Regions from separate parts of the Exiguobacterium sp. 9-2 genome, predicted to be linked through region 3. Evidence: riboswitches for the same ligand, from Rfam matches in the RefSeq annotation. Region 3 holds a riboswitch; each other region holds the start of a gene.
What was found. A riboswitch is a leader RNA that binds a small molecule or an ion and turns the genes downstream of it on or off. The one in region 3 is predicted to bind S-adenosylmethionine.
Positions count from the first base shown of each region.

Region 1 (4,876 bases), 590 kb from region 3:
ATTGACGCGTTTTTGTAACTCTTTTTGGCTAATCGTTTGATCGACTTGTAGTTGAGCGAGTAGATCCATTCGAGTCTGACTAAAACCATCCGTACAGAGATCGAATTTTTGAGCAATCGTCTTATTGACAGAAACGAGTGCATAGATCAATCGTCCTTTTTCAGTGCAGGAGATACTCAATCCATCACATCCTTCCCTTCGTTCGAAGAAACCTTTGACGTATCAAAGATTGATATGTAAACGAATATAACGTGTTTAATTTGATGGCGCAACTTATTTGCTTTTAACATAAAAAGAGATATCATTCACGCGGAATGATATCGAGTCAGGCGACTTAGCTAATTTGGCGTTTAGACGCTGGAATTCCTTTTGCATCAATCGCTGCAATGATCCGACGGAAATAGAACAACCAAAATTGCAGGAACGGTCCGATTAAGAAAATCGAGAGGATTGTACCGAAGAAAACAGGACCACCGAGCAACCAGCCAATGCCGCATGCCGTGACCTCCATGATCGTCCGCATCAGACGAATCGACGTTCCAAATCGCTCTGCAAGTGTCAGCGTCAACCCATCGCGTGGACCGGCTCCATATCCGACAGCAACATAAAGACCTGCCCCCATGCCGATGATGAAGATGCCGAAAATCAACCAGATCGTATTCAACCAGATCGACTCAAAAGAGGGTAAGAGATGAGAATTAAGGACAAGATTCATGAAGACACCGACGAAGATCGCGTTGACGAGTGTTCCAATTTGTGGTGTGACGCGGTCTAATGTGTACTTAACGAACACGAGTAATAGACCAACGAGCAAAATAATCGTTCCGACGGACAGTGGTGTTTTCTTTTGGAGACCGAGATGCAATACATCCCACGTCGAGACACCGAGTTCAGCAGTGATCATCATCGATGAGCCGAGAGCGAGTAAAAATAAACCGAGTAGGAAGAGTCCCCACTTTAACGTAGCGCGTAATAACCAGGAAGCACGATGACGCGTCATGTCTAACACCTCATTTCTTAAAAATAATTGATTCGTTAACTGTATCATGAGGAAAGTAGAAGAAGAAAGACGAAATTTTCCGTTTTTTCCATCTTAAGAAGGAGGGGAAGGTCGAAAGAGAAACGTATACTGAAGAAAAAAGGAGATGACAGGATGAAAGCGATTCGACACCTGATTCGTTTTACATACATAGAAGCCGTCTGTTGCGTCTTTCCCGTCATGATTTTCGCAGCGCTTGCTCTTTCACGTTATCTTCCTGCTGAACCGGTCGCTCGATACGATCTCCTGTTGCTATGGTGTCTTCTCGTCCAAATCGTCTTACTTGTCACGCGTTATGAAACGCTGGAAGAGTTCAAACTGATCTTACTCTTTCACGTGATTGGTCTAGCACTTGAACTGTTCAAAGTGAACGTTGGGTCTTGGAGTTATCCGGAACAGGCTCTAACGAAAGTGGCTGGTGTTCCTTTGTATGCAGGATTCATGTATGCAAGTGTCGCAAGTTATGTCTGTCAAGCGTTCCGAAGATTTCATTTACGCTTCACAGCATTTCCACCACCTTGGCTTGCGATCAGCGTAGGCAGTCTCGTCTATCTCAACTTCTTCACACACCACTGGATCTTCGATGCACGCTGGCTATTGATGGTCCTTGTCGTCCTTGTCTTCTATAAGTCATGGGTTCATTTTACGATCGAGCAGACGATCTACCGGATGCCGCTCGTCCTGTCTTTTTTACTGATCGCGTTCTTTATTTGGATCGCTGAGAATATCGTGACGTTCTTTAAAGGGTGGGTCTATCCACATCAGGAAAGAGGATGGGAAGTCGTTGATCTCGGAAAGTTGTCTTCTTGGTTCCTGCTTGTGATCATCACGGTCCTGATCGTCATCGTCGCGAAATACAAGCAACGGGATCCGGCTGTGGAGATATATCAGCGTACATAGATAAAAAACATGACATTTCGTTTGTGATGGAGCGCTTCGATGTTCAACGTTCGTTCTAACATGTGGACGACAACTTGAGCGTGTTTGGCTCAACCAGTGACGAGACGGGAAATTATTGAAAAAAGAGTGAAACATTAGAAGTTTTAAGCCGTAGAGTAAGGTGAGAACTTATTTTTCAAGGAGGACCTTACTCATGTCATCTCAATTAAAAAAAGCAGCGAAGGAGTCGCTCAGCGGTCGTTGGGGATTTGCAGTCCTAGCTTTTCTGCTGTTTAGTATTATTCAGGGTGTTCCTAATTTATTTGGATCGGATATCGATGAGCCGTCTAGTAGTATAGATCTCGTTGTATCATTGGTGTCGATTTTATTGATTCCAGTAGGAGTCGGTTGGACATGGATTGCCATGTCGATTGCTCGTGGCGAAGAAACGAAAGTGACGGATTTGTTTGAGCCATATGGTATGTTCCTGAAAGTGGTGGGGCTGGCCATTGTTCAGTTCATCTTTATCGCGCTCTGGACGTTACTCTTAATCATCCCTGGTATCATCAAGTCATTCTCTTACTTGTTGACGTACTACATCCTTCGGGATGAGCCGTCAATCGGTATTCTCGAGGCAATTACACGCTCACGGCAACTCATGGATGGACACAAGATGGAAGCATTCTTGCTCTTCTTATCGTTTATCGGTTGGGCGTTGCTTGTCATCGTTACGCTTGGTCTTGCTGTCCTATGGGTCGGACCATACTTCAGTGTCACGCTTGCCAAATTCTACGATCGTATTCGTGGGGAGCAGGCGCCAGAGCAGACATCAGATTTCGTCGCACCATACTAATTCCGAATCCCGACACTACGTCGGGATTTTTCTTTGGAATAAATCCGATAGGAAAAGACGGTTTAATGGTTGCTTTAGTTCAATGAATTCTGTACGATGAATGCAACACATCTTATCTAGAGAAGTCGAGGGACTGGCCCGAAGACACTTCAGCAACCCCGCTATGGCGGAAGGTGCTACTTCCAGGAAGGAATACCTTCTGAAGATAAGAGCGGACAGGACAAGATACCGTCGCTCTTTTCGAACTTCGAAAAGAGCGTTTTTTTATGATAAGGGGGACGATGGAGTGGAGTATGGTTTTTGGTTACCGATTTTTGGGGGATGGCTACGTAACGTCGAGGATGAACAGATGCCAGCAACATTCGATTATGCGAAACAAGTCGCACAAACAGCTGAACGCATCGGCTTCTCGACGACGTTGATTGCGGAATTGAACTTGAACGATATCAAAGGCATCAAGGAACCGAGTCTTGAGGCATGGACAACGGCAGCGGCGATTGCTGCAACAACAGAACGCCTTGAGATCATGACAGCGGTTCGTCCCGGGTTCCATAATCCAGCGACGACGGCGAAGATGGCGGCAAACATCGATCAGTTGAGTGGAGGGCGATTTACGCTCAATGTCGTCTCAGCCTGGTGGGCAGAAGAAGCAAAACAATACAACGGTATTTTTACTGCACATGATGAGCGCTATGCCCGGACGGAAGAGTTCGTCACGGTCATGAAAGGACTATGGGCAGATGCGTCACCGTACAGCTTCTTCGGTAATCACTACACGATCGAACAGGCAGAACTCCATCCGAAACCCGTCCAGCGTCCGGGGATTAAGCTCTACGCTGGTGGAGAGAGTGAAGCCGGAAAACGGACGATCGTCGAACATTGTGATGCCTACGTCATGCATGGAGGCACTGTTGAAGAAGTAGCTCATAAAATCAATGATATGAAAGTACGCCGGGAAGCGACGGAACACGCACCGCTTGAGAGCTTCGGTCTTGCTGCCTACATCATTTGTCGGGATACGGAAGAAGAAGCGCTTCTTGAGTGGCAACGCATCACGGACGTTAAGGAAGACAGCGCCGGTTATGCCGGTTATCAAGATTTCATCAGTAAATCACAACTCGAACAACAGGTCGAACGAAATGATTATTCCGTCTCGAACCGTGGTCTGCGACCGAACTTGATCGGAACACCAGAACAGATTGCCGAACGGATTCTAGCGTTCGAAGCCGTTGGTGTCACGTTGCTCTTGTTACAATTCTCACCACAACTCGAAGAAATGGAACGCTTTGCCCGTGACGTAATGCCACTGGTCGAAGCGAAACGAAAGGTAGGTCAACAATCATGACAAAAATTCATATTCTCCACGAAAACCAAGAATGGACGGATCATCTCATCAAACGTCTCGAAGAACTCAAGTTGCCGTACGAGCAGTGGCACTTGAATGAAGGAATCGTACCGTTAGATGAACTGCCGCCAGAAGGTGTCTTTTACAGTCGTATGAGTGCGTCTTCGCATACGCGGGGGCATCGTTATGCGCCAGAGTTGACGGAAGGGGTCCTCGCTTGGTTAGAAGAGCATGACCGCACTGTCTTTAACGGAACGCGTGCGCTCCGTCTTGAAGTCAGCAAAGTCAATCAATACACAGCGTTACGTAAGGCTGGGATTCGTGTACCAAAGACAACGGCTGCTGTCGGACGTGATCAAATCGTACAAGCAGCAAAAGAAATCGGTGTTTCGTCATTTATCACGAAACATAACCGTGCCGGGAAAGGTCTCGGCGTCCAGTTATTCCATTCGATTGAAGCACTTGAAGCTTATCTCGATGGTCCGACATTCGACGAACCAGTCGATGGCATCACATTGATTCAAGAGTATATCCAAGCACCAGAACCGTACATCACGCGCTGTGAGTTCGTAGGTGGAAAGTTTGTCTACGCGGTTCGAGTCGATACATCAGAAGGTTTTGAGCTTTGCCCAGCGGATGCATGTGTGATCGAAGACTTGTTCTGCCCAGTCGGGGAAGAAGCGCCGCAAACGCCGATGAAGTTCCAAATCGTTGAAGGCTTCGATGATCCAATCATTGCAAAGTACGAAGCGTTCCTCCA
Region 1 covers NZ_CP142850.1:2,979,685-2,984,560, reverse strand. Annotated here, with positions in the region: gene VJ374_RS15580 (MarR family winged helix-turn-helix transcriptional regulator) at 1-180, opposite strand, end outside; gene VJ374_RS15575 (YczE/YyaS/YitT family protein) at 335-1,000, opposite strand; gene VJ374_RS15570 (DUF817 domain-containing protein) at 1,154-1,939, shown strand; gene VJ374_RS15565 (DUF975 family protein) at 2,133-2,771, shown strand; SAM riboswitch class I at 2,881-2,983, shown strand; gene VJ374_RS15560 (LLM class flavin-dependent oxidoreductase) at 3,058-4,116, shown strand; gene VJ374_RS15555 (ATP-grasp domain-containing protein) at 4,113-4,876, shown strand, end outside.
Region 1: it holds a riboswitch for S-adenosylmethionine, as region 3 does, so the genes downstream of both, VJ374_RS15560 (LLM class flavin-dependent oxidoreductase) here and VJ374_RS12570 (methionine ABC transporter ATP-binding protein) in region 3, are expected to answer to the same signal.

Region 2 (4,876 bases), 190 kb from region 3:
ATCAAGAATTATCTTTAAGCCGCGTGCGTGAGCCGCTGTGATCAACTCTTGTAGATCGCCCATCGTCCCCGCCTTGTCCATGATCGTGTAATAATCGGCAATATCATAGCCATTATCGATGTCTGGAGAACGGTAACATGGATTTAACCAGACGATATCGACACCAAGCGATGCGATGTAATCTAGCTTGTCGATGACACCTCGCAAATCACCGATGCCGTCCCCATTCGAATCCTTAAAACTGCGCCAATAGACTTGATAGACGACTGCTTCTTTCCAGCTAGCTCGCTTCATCTCCTCACTCCTCTCCCTACTCTCTATTCCCGCTCCACATATCTGTACCTGTTTATTGGACGATTTTTTTGAATTTCAAAAAAGTTCTTTTCTTTTGACTGAATATTCGTTATCCTTGACGACAATACTACGAAGGAGGCACACATCCATGAAACATTTCGCTCCATCCATCGCCATCGATCGGCTTCCTGCTCCCGTTTTCGCTGAACTTGCGAACCGGATCGGCGCTGTGAAAGCTGCCGGACATGATGTCATCACCCTTGGTCAAGGAACACCCGATCAAACGACGCCCGTACATATTCTCGACGCCTTGAAACAGGCGATCGATGAGCCAACAAACCTTCAATATCCACCATTTCGTGGACATGATTTTCTAAAGCAAGCCGTCGCGAGCTTTTATACGAACGAATTCGGCGTCACGATCGATCCGGCAACCGAGGTCGCAATTCTTCTCGGTAGTAAAGCCGGAATCGTCGCCTTACCACAAACGATCGTCAATCCTGGAGAAGGTGTCATCGTCCCGGATCCGGGGTACCCGGATTACCTGTCTGGAGCAGCACTTGCTGGTGCTTATCCGATTACGCTTCCACTGCTTGAGAAAAATAACTTCCTGCCGGATTACGATTTACTTGATACGACAGATGTCGAGCGCGCCCGGATGTTGTTCCTCAATTACCCGAGTAATCCGACAGGTGCGACAGCGACAGCAGAAGCCTTCGAACAGACAGTTGCCTTCGCGGATGCCCATGATATTTGTGTCGTCCATGATTTAGCCTACGGTGGCATCAGCTTTGATGGTCCCACACGAAGCTTCTTGCAGACAGAAGGGGCGAAAGATGTCGGAATCGAGTTGTTCTCACTCTCGAAACGCTTCAACATGTCTGGCTTCCGAATCGCTTTCGCGATCGGAAATCCGTCCGTCATCTCAAGCATCGAGACGTATCAGGAACATCTCTACGTCAGTGCCTTCACACCGATCCAACATGCAGCGACCGTTGCCCTGACGAGTGACCAAACATGTGTCCGTGAGTTAAGTAGCTTATATGAAACACGACGCGATGCATTGTTTACGAAACTCGATGCAATCGGTTGGAGCGGACCACGACCGGGCGGTTCCTTCTTCGTCTGGCTCCCCGTGCCGGAAGGATACACGTCCCAAAGCTTCACGGATCATCTGCTTGACGAAGCACACGTCGCCGTGACCCCTGGATCATTCTTTGGTGAATACGGCGAAGGATACGTGCGGATCAGCTTAATTGCTGACGTCGAACGACTAGAGGAGGCCGTCGACCGAATCGGAACGCTCAACCTGTTCCGGACACCTGTTGCGGAATAATTCTGAAAAAACATTTGACAGATGGGAATCATTTCCGTTAAAGTAAATCCCAACAGCATAACTACTTATCGAGAGCGACCGAGGGATTAGGCCCAACGACGTCCGGCAACCACCTATCAGGAACGGTGCCACATCCTACAGAATGGATTCATTCTGAGAGATAAGTTACGAAATCTTACACTTTCGTCGCTTTTTTCTGGTTGCTCTGCTACTAGGAAAAAGCGACTTTTTTTGTATGAGGAGATGAGCAGATGATTGAATTCAAACAGATTACGAAACGGTTCGTCCGAGACCGGACTCCAATTTTTGCATTACGAGATGTCGATTTGACGATTCAAAAAGGAGAAATCTTTGGGATCATCGGTGAATCCGGTGCCGGTAAGAGTACGTTGCTTCGTCTGATCAACGGTCTCGAGCATCCGACACAAGGAACGGTCAAGGTCGACGGTGTCTCACTCGGCGGGATGTCAAAAGCAGATTTGCGTCAACTTCGTTTGCGGACAGGAATGATCTTTCAGCATTTCCAATTGATCCAGTCGCGTAATGTCGCAGATAACATTGCTTTCGCACTGAAGGCTGCTGGCGTCAAACGAGCAGATTTTCCAGAACGGATCCGTGAACTCGTCTCACTCGTCGGACTCGAAGGATTCGAAACGAACTTCCCGAGTCAGTTGAGCGGTGGACAGAAACAGCGCGTTGGGATTGCCCGGGCACTCGCGAATGATCCAACCGTCTTGTTATGTGACGAAGCGACCTCTGCCCTTGATCCGGTCACGACGCTGCAGATTTTGGATTTGTTGAAAGATTTGAATGAACGACTCGGATTGACGATCGTCCTCATCACGCACGAGATCGATGTCGTCAAACAAATTTGCCATCGTGTCGCGGTCATGTCGCAAGGGGAAGTCGTCGAAGTCGCCTCTACATACGATTTGTTCAGTCAAGCCAAACATCCGGTGACACAACATTACGTCGACACGGCACTCCAGATCGAGCTACCGGAACGCATCTTGCAAGCGACACCGGGAAAGATCATCCGCCTGCAGTTCACGGGCGAGAAGACCGGTGAAAGTACGTTGTCGGAAGCCATCCGTCGATACGATATCTCGGTCAGCATCCTGCACGGAAAAGTCGATTACATCCAAGACGTCGCTTTTGGTGTCTTAATCGTCAGCTTGACGGGATCCTCCGATCAAATCTCACCTGCCCTCGACTGGCTTGCGGCGGAACTTCATACACTCGAGGTGATTCAGGATGTGGCTTGATCGTATACAAACGATGTTACCCGAGTTGTTGAAGGCACTTGGTGAGACGGCGTGGATGGTTGGCATTTCACTTGCCTTCGCATTGGTCGTCGGGATTCCACTCGGGATTCTCCTGTTCGTCACCGACCGCGGTTTATTCTTTCAAAACATTGCCATCCGACGTGTCCTTGACTTCGTCGTCAACATCGTCCGGTCCTTGCCGTTCATCATCTTGCTTGTTGCCCTCATTCCATTAACGAAGTTCTTGCTTGATAATACGATTGGTCCGACGGCAGCATCCGTCAGCCTCAGTGTCGCAGCGATTCCGTTTCTCGCGCGCCTCGTCGAAACATCACTCCGTGAAATTCCACCTGGTTTGATTGAAGCAGCGGAAGCGTGCGGAGCGAAACCATTACGGATCATCGTCAGTGTCCTCTTACCGGAAGCACTCCCTGGCATCATTCAGGGCATCACATTAACGACGATCAGTTTGATCGGCTTCTCGGCGATGGCTGGTATCGTCGGCGGCGGAGGTGTCGGTGACCTCGCGATCCGTTTCGGTTACTATCGCTACGATAATCTCATCATGATCGTGACGATCGTTGTCCTCATCGTCATCGTCCAGAGCATTCAAGCACTCGGCAATCAACTAGCGCGAAAAACAGACAAGCGCTAATCATACATATAAAGGGAGAGTTGAATCATGAAAAAACGATATGCCTTTTTAGCGACAGCCTTACTCGGTGCAGGAATCCTCGCAGGATGTGGAGACAGCAGCGCTGATGAAAAAGACAAGACGATCAAGATTGGGGCGACAAGCGGTCCTTATAGCGACATGGTCAAACAAGCGATTCAACCGCAACTCGAAAAGAAAGGCTATAAAGTCGAAATCGTCGAATTCAGCGATTATATCCAACCAAACATCGCACTCGGTAGTGGCAATATCGATGCTAACTTATTCCAACACTCGATTTACCTGAAGACGTTCTCTAAAGAAAAGAAGCTCGACCTTAAAGGACTCATCACTGTCCCGACGGCACCGATGGGACTGTATAGTAAAACGGCGAAGACACTTGACGACGTCAAGACAGGCGCTGAAGTCGCGACACCGAACGATCCAACGAACCAGGCACGCGCGCTGAACCTCTTGGCAGAACAAGGCTGGATCGAACTGAAGCCAGATGTCGATCCACTGACCGTCTCAGAGAAAGATATCGTCAAAAATCCGAAGAAACTCGTCATCAAGCCGCTTGAAGCAGCGCAACTGCCACGTGCCATCGAAAGCGTTGATGTCTCAGCAGTTCCAGGAAACTTCGCGCTTGCTGCAAAATTCGATTTACTCGATGCGTTAGCACTTGAGACAATGGACGAGCAATACCGGAACCTCATTGCTGTCCAAACGAAAGATGCAGACTCACAAGTCGCAAAAGACCTGAAGACAGCTGTCGAATCCGATGCATTCAACACAGTCATCGAAAAATCATTCAAAGGTTTCAGCAAACCAAATTGGGCAAACTGATTTTAAAAACGACCGGAATTCAAAAGAGATCATCTCTCATTGAATTTCGGTCGTTTTGTGTTAGAACCGATACCACATGAGTTCTTCATCATGATAGGTACTATCGATTTTCAACGCCCGCGGTTCAATCGCGTACGATTCGAAGCCAAGCGACCGATACAAGGCTTTAGCAGCTTCATTCGTCCGAACGACCGAGAGATGAACCTGCTCGATCCAAGGACGTTCCTCTAATGCCCGTAATGCCTCTTGTACCAATTGCTGTCCGACCTGCTGTTTTCTGATGCTTGGAGTGACGTACATCGCAAATAAATTGGCTCGATGTCGCATCTTGTCTAGCTCGGAGCAGACAACGGTGACGACCCCAACGAGTTGCGCTTTATGAAAGGCACCGAACGTCGCTGCCTGTTCGCTCTGAAAACGTGCAGCATACTGGTCGACCGGTCGATCTTTTTCCGCTTCATAATCGGAGCCGAACGCTTCCGG
Region 2 covers NZ_CP142850.1:2,583,568-2,588,443, forward strand. Annotated here, with positions in the region: gene VJ374_RS13530 (alpha-glucosidase) at 1-294, opposite strand, end outside; gene VJ374_RS13535 (aminotransferase class I/II-fold pyridoxal phosphate-dependent enzyme) at 443-1,630, shown strand; SAM riboswitch class I at 1,693-1,797, shown strand; gene VJ374_RS13540 (methionine ABC transporter ATP-binding protein) at 1,882-2,895, shown strand; gene VJ374_RS13545 (methionine ABC transporter permease) at 2,885-3,550, shown strand; gene VJ374_RS13550 (MetQ/NlpA family ABC transporter substrate-binding protein) at 3,578-4,393, shown strand; gene VJ374_RS13555 (GNAT family N-acetyltransferase) at 4,454-4,876, opposite strand, start outside.
Region 2: it holds a riboswitch for S-adenosylmethionine, as region 3 does, so the genes downstream of both, VJ374_RS13540 (methionine ABC transporter ATP-binding protein) here and VJ374_RS12570 (methionine ABC transporter ATP-binding protein) in region 3, are expected to answer to the same signal.

Region 3 (4,876 bases):
CTTCGTCTGGCTCGTAGAAGCCGAGAAAATGGGGGAATAAATCATGGCACTTCAAAAAATGAACGTCGAAAGCTTTAACCTGGATCATACGAAAGTCAAAGCACCTTACATCCGCGTCGCAGGATATAAAGAAGGTAAAGTGGACCAAGTCGTCAAATACGATATCCGTTTCACACAACCAAACGTTGAGCAAATGCCGATGCGTGCGATGCACACACTCGAGCACTTACTTGCTGAAAACATCCGTAACTACTCGGATGATGTCATCGATGTCTCGCCGATGGGATGCCAAACAGGTTTCTATATGGCGATGATGAACTTCGACTCGGTCGAAAAAATGAGCGAACTCGTTGAGAAGACGTTGAAAGACGTCCTCGCAGCAGAAGAGATTCCAGCGCAAAACGAAGTCCAATGTGGATTTGCGAGCGCACATGACCTCAAAGGAGCGAAGCACTATGCCGAGAAAATGCTTGCCGGTCGTGATGAATGGGACATCGTCTTCGGATGATCGCGAACAACGTCCGCGACCTCGTCGGAAACACACCACTCTACGAGATCACTTCATTCGATTTGCCTGCTGGTACGCGCATTTTGGCGAAGCTCGAATGGATGAACCCTGGGGGCAGCGTCAAAGACCGCCTTGGCATTCAACTCGTTGATGCAGCAATCGAAAACGGACATGTGACACCAGGCGGTACGATCATCGAGCCGACAGCCGGGAATACCGGCATCGGCTTGGCGCTCGCCGCTAAAAAATACGATCTCCAAGTCATCTGTGTCGTTCCGGAAAAATTCAGTCAGGAAAAGCAGACGTTGATGCGGGCACTCGGCGCAACCGTCGTCAACACGCCGACTGAACTCGATATGCAAGGGGCCATCGACCGGGCAAAAGAACTCGGTCAGGAAATTCCGAATAGTTACGTTCCGTTACAATTCGAAAACGAAGAGAACCCAGTCACGTATCAGCGGACACTCGGTCCTGAGCTGATTGCGGACTTACCGCATATCGACTGGTTCGTTGCCGGTTGTGGTTCAGGTGGTACGTTCGCCGGAACAGCGGACTTCTTAAAACAACGTCTCGGTACAAAAGCAGCAATCGTCGAACCGGAAGGCTCCGTCTTGAACGGTGGTCCAGCCGGTCCGCATAAGACAGAAGGTATCGGTACAGCGAAATGGCCAAGCCTCGTTCCGCGTGAACTCGTTGATGAGATTCATACGATTTCTGACCGTGATGCATTTGACGCGGTTCATACACTCGCTGCTCGCGAAGGATTACTCGTCGGTAGCTCAGCAGGGGCAGCGCTCGTTGCTGCGCTTGATATCGCAAAGCGTCACCCCGGCAGTACGATCGTCACCGTCTTCGCAGACAGTGCCGAACGCTATTTAAGCCAACAAATCTTTGAAAAGGTGGACGAAACTCATGCGTAAGAAGACAGCATTGATTCATGGAGGAACAGGTGTCGATCGGGCAACAGGAGCCGTTACACCACCAATCTATCAAACAAGCACATACAAGCAAGATAAAATCGGTCAACTTAAGGACGGATACGAATACTCACGGACAGCGAACCCGACACGGACGAGCATCGAACGATTGATTGCGGATCTTGAAGGCGGCGCACGTGGTTTTGCCTTCGGTTCTGGGATGGCAGCGATTCATGCCGTCTTCCACTTGCTTGAGTCTGGCGACCACATCGTCATGACAGATGATGTCTACGGTGGTACGTTCCGCTTGATGCAACGCGTCTTACCGAAGTTCAACATTCAAGTGACATTCGTCGATACGACGGACCTTGCAGCAACGGAAGCAGCGATCCAAGACAACACGAAGATCGTCTACGTCGAAACACCGACGAACCCGTTGTTGAAAGTAACGGACATCGCAGCGATCGCAACGATCGCCAAACGTCACGATCTTAAACTCGTCGTCGACAACACGTTCGCGACACCATATCATCAACAACCACTCGCGCTCGGTGCAGACATCGTCTTGCACAGTGCGACGAAATACATCGGCGGACACTCGGACGTCGTCGCTGGACTTGTCGTCGTCAAAGATGATGCGCTCGGCGAAGAGATGCACTTCATCCAAAACTCGACAGGCGGCGTGCTTGGACCGCAAGACAGCTTCTTGCTCGTCCGTGGTCTTCGTACACTCGGTATCCGGATGGATGCGATCGAAGAGACAGCCCATGATCTCGTTGCGTTCTTGCAAGCGCAAGACATCGTCTCGAACATCTTCTACCCAGGACTTGCATCGCATCCTGGTCACGACATCCAAGCGAAACAAGCGACTGGATTTGGTGGGATGATCAGCTTTGATGTCGGTTCAGCAGCGAACGCAGAAAAACTCGTCGAGGCGACACATTTCTTCACACTTGCTGAGAGTCTTGGTGCCGTCGAGAGCCTGATTTCCGTTCCGGCACGGATGACGCACGCGTCGATCCCAGCAGAACGTCGCGCAGAACTCGGCATCACGGACGGTCTCGTCCGGATTTCAGTTGGACTTGAGGATGCGGAAGATTTGAAAGAAGACTTAACGCGTGCTTTCACGTTCCTCGAAAAAGTTTCTGAAAAAACTGTTTGACAACAAAAATAACCCCTGCTAATATTCAGAATATATTCTACAAACTTAATACCGAAACTCTTATCGAGAGTGGTGGAGGGACTGGCCCGATGAAACCCGGCAACCGCGGATCTGATCCGAAGTGGTGCTAATTCCAGCAGACAAAAGTCTGGGAGATGAGAGCAAATGGTTTTGTGTACTGAAAAGTGCGCGCGTTTGCTCTAAAACGCGCGCACTTTTTTTATTTTAGGAGGGACAGTTGTGATTCGTTTACAAGACGTAGGAAAGATTTATCGCTCAAAGCGCGGAGCGGTCGAAGCCGTCGCGAATGTCGATCTGACAATCGAGCGCGGTGAAATTTTTGGAATAATCGGTTATTCCGGAGCAGGGAAATCGACCTTGATCCGATTGCTGAATATGCTTGAGGCACCGACGAGTGGTTCGATCCAAATCGATGGTGTCGAAATGACATCGCTGAAACCTAGAGAATTACGGGGCGTCCGCAAGAATGTCTCGATGGTCTTCCAGCACTTCAACTTACTTTGGTCACGAACAGTTGAAGAGAACATCATGTTCCCACTCGAACTTGGTGGCTTTCCGAAGGCACGCCGCAAGGAACGGGTCGCGGAACTGATCCAACTCGTTGGTTTGGATGGACGCGAAAAAGCCTATCCGTCGCAATTATCCGGTGGTCAAAAGCAACGTGTCGGTATCGCTCGGGCACTGGCATCGAACCCGGACGTTCTCTTATGTGACGAGGCAACAAGTGCACTCGATCCGAAAACAACGGACTCGATTCTTGAGTTACTCGTCGACATCAATGAAAAATTGAAACTGACGATCGTCTTGATCACACACGAGATGCACGTCATTCAAAAAATCTGTCACCGGGTCGCCGTCATGGAGGCCGGTAAAATCGTCGAACAAGGACCGGTCGCAGAAGTCTTCCGTCATCCGAAGCAAGCGATGACGAAGGAATTCGTCAAACAATTGACGTCGCCATCGGAAAACGAGTTGACGTTCGCGAAACTCCGCGAACGCTACCCAACCGGAAAAATCGTTCAGTTGACATTCGTCGGATCGACGGCGGAAAGTCCGATCCTCGCGGAAGTCATGAAGGATTCACCCGTCCTGTTCAATATCATCGGCGGAAACGTCGGTCAATCACAGGAAGGGGCGCTCGGTACGCTGTTCATTCAGTTAATCGGGGAAACAGAAGCAACACAAGCGGTCATCACGAAGCTTCAAGCCAGTGATGTTGAAGTGGAGGTGGATCACCGATGATTTCATTCTTTGACAACCTAGACTGGGACATGGTGTGGGAAGCGACAGGCAGTACGATCTATATGACGGCAGTCGCTGGTCTTTCGACATTCGTTCTCGGTTTGATCATTGGTTTATTATTGTTTGCGACAAATGAAGAATTGTTGTTCAAAAATCGGGCGTTTTATTCGATCTTGAGCTTGATCGTTAACGTCTTCCGTTCGATTCCGTTCATCATCTTACTGATCTTATTGATTCCATTTACGAAAGCAGTCGTCGGTTCGTTCCTCGGACCAACAGCAGCATTACCGGCACTGATTTTAGGAGCCGCACCGTTCTACGGTCGGATGGTTGAACTCGCACTTCGCGAAGTCGATAAAGGTGTCATCGAGGCAGCTGAATCGATGGGCGCGACGAAGTTCCAAATCATCTACAAAGTCTTAATCCCAGAAGCATTGCCTGCTATCGTTTCTGGTATCACGGTTACACTCGTTGCACTTGTCGGTTACACGGCAATGGCCGGAGTAGTCGGCGGAGGTGGACTCGGGGACATGGCCTTCATCGAAGGATTCCAGCGTTCTCAAAACGATGTCATCGTCATTGCGACACTCTTAATCTTAGCAATCGTCTTCGTCATCCAAATCATTGGGGACTTACTGATCCGAGCAATCGATAAACGTTAATTCAAATTTTATTCATATTGGAGGAATCATTCATGAAAGTTTGGAAAAAATTCGTAGGTACTGCCGCTGTATCCGTTTTAGCAATCAGTCTTGCTGCTTGTGGCGAAAAATCATCAGGAAGCGACAACAAGACACTCGTCATCGGTGCTTCAAACGTACCGCACGCTGAGATTCTCGAGCACGTTAAAAAGGAATATGAAGCAAAAGGCTACAAACTTGAAATCAAGAAGTTCCAAGATTATGTGCTTCCGAACAAAGCGCTCGCTGAAAAAGAACTCGACGCGAACTACTTCCAGCATGTGCCGTATCTCGAGCAACAAGAGAAAGAAAACAAATCGTATAAGTTTGCGAACGCAGGTGGCGT
Region 3 covers NZ_CP142850.1:2,392,434-2,397,309, reverse strand. Annotated here, with positions in the region: gene VJ374_RS12590 (class I SAM-dependent methyltransferase) at 1-40, shown strand, start outside; gene VJ374_RS12585 (S-ribosylhomocysteine lyase) at 44-508, shown strand; gene VJ374_RS12580 (PLP-dependent cysteine synthase family protein) at 505-1,428, shown strand; gene VJ374_RS12575 (bifunctional cystathionine gamma-lyase/homocysteine desulfhydrase) at 1,421-2,587, shown strand; SAM riboswitch class I at 2,645-2,749, shown strand; gene VJ374_RS12570 (methionine ABC transporter ATP-binding protein) at 2,828-3,850, shown strand; gene VJ374_RS12565 (methionine ABC transporter permease) at 3,847-4,512, shown strand; gene VJ374_RS12560 (MetQ/NlpA family ABC transporter substrate-binding protein) at 4,545-4,876, shown strand, end outside.

Region 4 (4,876 bases), 1.1 Mb from region 3:
TTACCACTCGTACCAGGGAACCAATCGCGCGCTGCAAGTTCTTGTTTGATGGCGCGTAGTTCTTCATACCGTCGCATGAATGTCATATCGTCACCTCCGATCGTGCTAAATCATGAACGATATCGTGGAACGTCTCAAAAGGTGTATAGGCGATATCATTTTCTTCACACAACGTGATCAGATAATCACGGGCATAGACACGATCCGCTTGTTTTGCGAGTTCGAAGTCCGTCACTGAGTCACCGATGACGATGATGACGTCATCGTCTTTGCATAATGTACGGGCAACGGATGTTTTACAACAGCCGCATCCATTCGTGCAATGGGCATCGCAGGCGTGTGGCCAATCGATGTGGACGAATGGACCACTGAAATCGGCAATGTTACAGTAAATCTGCTCTTGCTCGAGGAACGGTGCTAAGATCGGTTCGACGAAAAAGTCCATTCCACCGCTAACAATCGAAAAATGGATTCCTTGACGACGACTGTACTGAAGCAACTCCGAAAATCCTTCGCGAATGACAGCGCGCTCCATCAAGAAATCAAGATAGTCCGCTTTACCGTCGGACGGCAGAAGCGCGAACATCTGCCCGACACCACTTTGGATCGATAACGTCCGGTCGAGCACGCCACGTTTCAACGGTTCGAAGTCATTCACTGGCGCAAATACCTCCATGAGTGCAATGATGTTATCCTGCATCGTTACGGTACCGTCGAAGTCACAAAGAATTCGTAAGGTCATGACTTGATCCCCCAAGCGTCGAGCGCGACTCGTAATTCTTCATGTCGTGACGCAGCATTCGATAGGGATTCATTTGCGAGTGCCGCATCAAGTGCTTGACGAAAAGCGATAACACCAGCCGCAGCACCTTGCGGATGACCATGTACGCCACCACCAGCGTTGATGACGGAATCGATCCCGAAGTCGCGTACGAGTTGAGCAACGAGTCCTGGGTGAATACCGGCTGAAGGGACAGGGAAAATCGCTTTCGTCTGACCGAGGCGAGTCGCTTCAACCGCGATGCCGCGGGCGACGTCCTTCGGAAGAGCGACATTGCCGTAAGGTGACGGGAATAGTGTTAAGTCTGCACCAGCAACGCGCGGTAATGTGCCAAGTAAGACAGGCGCTGCAACACCGTGGTTCGGGCTAGCAATCAATGCACCGCTGTAAGCCGGATGATTGAAAATGGGAACGTTGATCTCCGGATCACTTGCCAATTCACGTAAGACGTCGAGTCCGTATGTGAAGGTATTCAACAAGAAAGCAGTTGCTCCAGCGTCAATCAATCGTTTGGCTTGATCCTTGAGCGTAAAGACGGGACCACTAAGTGTGATCGCATACAACGCACGTTTACCGGTCCGGTGGAAATGAGCATCGATAACCTCACGTCCTATCCGTGCCCGATCAATCGTCGGTGTCAACGGATTGTCATATAGGATCTCATCGTCCTTGACGAGATCGATCCCACCAGCAAGTTGTCCTTCGAGTTGATCACGAAGGAACGATAAATCGCGTCCGATGACCCCTTTGAAGATGCTCATTAACAGTGGACGATCTTCGACACCAATCAAGGAACGAACCCCTTGGATCCCGAACTTCGCACCTGGAAAATCCGACGTGAATGTATCGGGTAGTAGCAGTTCTGTTAATTTGATTTCACCGTCGAGTGAGAGTTTCCCGAAGACGGTCGTCAAGATCGCAGAAAAGTCGCGCGATACATTGTGTTCCGGGTAACGAATCGTGATATAGCCTTTCCCGTCGCGCTCTTCCGTATGTACGACTTCTCCTTTGAATGAGGCGAGTTGTTGTTGCTCAAGATGATTCAGCTCCGTCCAGGAACCAACCGTCAGACCAAGCGCGAGTTGTTCGGCGCGTTGCTCCAGTCGATCGCGGGCGGTCAATTGATAAGTAGCTGTGATGTAAGCCATGTCTTTCCTCCTTCAATAAAAAAATGGTCTCTTGTCAGCGACAAGAGACCATGAATGATTCGAACGTGGACTCTTATCTGTCAGCTTAGTAGCTGCAAGAATTAGCACCGTGCCAAAAGGTCGGTTGCTGCGACATCGTAGGGCTTGTCCCTCCGTCTGCTCTTGATAAGAATTGGATGAAATTGTGAAATCTAATTGCAATTTTTACATGAGAGTCACGACTTGTCAAACTATTTTTAGAAAATTTATTTTTTTTGAAAATACTCTTTCTATATATGGAGCGAAAACGATATCCGTTTCTGCTTGATTTCGATTTGACAGCAGGGAAGAGGATTGCGTAAGATTCAAATCAATATCACACACGACAACTACATACGACTCTTATCGCGAGTTGGCAGAGGGAATTGGCCCGATGACGCCGCAGCAACCGACCACTTGGCACGGTGCTACATCCAACAGACGTTTCGTCTGAGAGATAAGAGGACGCAGTGACTTTCCTGCGCCTCTTTTCGATGACGAAAAGAGGCGCTTTTTCGTGTATCACACAGGGGGAACTGAGATGACATACAAAGCATTTACAGAACAGGACGCGATCGAACGGGTCCGCTCACTAGGACTGATCGGCGACGGAGCCGTCGAAGCAGAAGAGATTGGCGACGGCAATCTCAACCTTGTCTTTCGAATTCGAGAAGGTGAACATCGATTGATTCTAAAACAAGCACTTCCGTACGCGAAAGTCGTCGGTGAAAGCTGGCCACTATCACTCGAGCGGGCGTGGATCGAGCAATCCGCACTCCGTGAATTCGCCCGGCATGCCGTGCCGTTCGTACCGCGTGTCTTTCATGCTAGTCACGACGAGGCGTATACGGTCATGGAAGATCTTTCACATCTGACAATCGTTCGAAGCGGTTTACTCGCAGGTGAACAGTATCCGTTGCTTGCGGAACATATTGGTTCTTATCTCGCTCGGACTTTATTCCATACATCGGACTTTGCGCTTGGTCCGGTTGAAAAAAAACGTGTCGCCCGAACGTACTACAATCCGGACTTGTGCGACATCACGGAAAAATTAATCTTCACGGATCCGTTCCATGACGCGGAGACGAACGAGATTGAAGCCGGGCTTGAAGAAGAGGTGGCACGTCTATGGGCGGACGATGAGTTGAAACGCGAAGTCGCAAAACTCGAAGCGCTTTTCATCACGAAAGGAGATGCGTTGCTACACGGCGATCTACATACAGGAAGCATCTTTGCTTCGGCAACGGAAACGAAAGTCATCGATCCAGAATTCGCCTTTTATGGTCCATTCGGATTTGATGTCGGACAGTTCATCGCCCACTTATTCTTTGCAGCATACCCGGATTATTCAGCACTTCGTGATGCCCGGATTCGCGACATCGATACGTTCTGGCTGACGTTCGCTTCGACGTTCCGCGCCTTATGGGAACGCGAAGCCGTCGAACCATTCCGGACATCGGGACTCGTCGACGATGTACTGAGCACGATCTTGCAGGATGCCCTTGGCTTTGCCGGTTGCGAACTGATTCGTCGGACGATCGGACTCGCACCAGTCGCTGATTTAGAAACGATTAGTTCTATGACGGAACGACTAGAACGAAAACAACATGCTTTACGTTTAGGATCGGCGTTAATCAAACGTCGGACCGAATGCCGGACATTTGATGATTTACGAAACTTCGACGTAACGGAGGAACTTAGCCGATGAGTACATTCGTTCAAAGTATTCGTTATGAAGATCGTGCCTTGACGATTCTCGATCAGACACGTCTACCGCAGGAAGAACACTATGAAGTCATTACCGATCTTGCACAAGCGGTCGAAGCGATTAAACAACTGCGCGTCCGAGGGGCGCCTGCGATCAGTTTATTTGGCGGATTCGTACTCGTTCAAGAGGCGTACCGGTTTGAAGCAGAACTGTCGATCTATAAGCAGACTTTGCTTGAGACATCAGCGACGTTACTCGCGACACGACCGACGGCTGTTAACTTACGAAATGTCCTTGATCAATTGAATCCAATCATTCAAGACGGGACGTCGGTAGAAGAGATCCGCGAACGGCTCGAGCAGCGGACGATTGCCTTATACGATCAGGATGCGCAGACGTCACGTCAAATCGGGATTCATGCACTTGAATTGTTCCAGTCAGGTAACCGTATCCTAACGATCTGTAATGCTGGATCGATTGCGACCGCTGCTTATGGAACAGCACTTGCGCCGTTCTATATCGCAAAAGAACGCGGCATTGAATTATCTGTTTTTGCGAGTGAGACGCGACCATTACTGCAGGGAGCACGACTGACGACATGGGAGCTACAACGTGCCGGCATCGATGTCACGCTAATTACAGATAACATGGTCGCCCATACGCTGAAAGAAAAACAGATCGATGCAATCATCGTCGGGGCGGACCGGATTACACGCAACGGAGATACGGCGAATAAGATCGGAACGTTCCAACTAGCATTACTCGCTCAAGCTTTCGGTATCCCGTTTTACGTCGCAGCACCGCTCTCGACGTTTGATTTCTCACTTGTTTCCGGAGACGCGATCGAAATTGAAGAACGTGATCCGCAGGAAGTGACGACTGTCCAAGGTGTTGCGACAGCACCAGAAGGAGTTGCTGTCTTCAACCCAGCTTTTGATGTCACACCACACACATTGATCACGGGCATCATCACCGAACTTGGTATTATCACGCAACCGAATGAAGAAACGATTGAAAAATTAACGGGGCTTCAACCCCTCGGATAAGGAGACAATTCATGAAAAAATTAGCTTACGCCGTCCTAGCACCGGCCTTATTACTAGCGGCTTGTGCGAATGGAGAAGCGACGACGAAAGTCGTCAAGGATGTACCAAAAGGAGTTCAATCGGATGTCAAGATCGCCGTCATCCGTAACCTCGCATCGGACGACCATACGAAGCA
Region 4 covers NZ_CP142850.1:434,544-439,419, forward strand. Annotated here, with positions in the region: gene VJ374_RS02345 (methylthioribulose 1-phosphate dehydratase) at 1-86, opposite strand, end outside; gene VJ374_RS02350 (2-hydroxy-3-keto-5-methylthiopentenyl-1-phosphate phosphatase) at 83-742, opposite strand; gene VJ374_RS02355 (2,3-diketo-5-methylthiopentyl-1-phosphate enolase) at 739-1,929, opposite strand; SAM riboswitch class I at 2,000-2,101, opposite strand; SAM riboswitch class I at 2,308-2,411, shown strand; gene mtnK (S-methyl-5-thioribose kinase) at 2,489-3,655, shown strand; gene mtnA (S-methyl-5-thioribose-1-phosphate isomerase) at 3,652-4,701, shown strand; gene VJ374_RS02370 (sugar ABC transporter substrate-binding protein) at 4,713-4,876, shown strand, end outside.
Region 4: it holds a riboswitch for S-adenosylmethionine, as region 3 does, so the genes downstream of both, mtnK (S-methyl-5-thioribose kinase) here and VJ374_RS12570 (methionine ABC transporter ATP-binding protein) in region 3, are expected to answer to the same signal.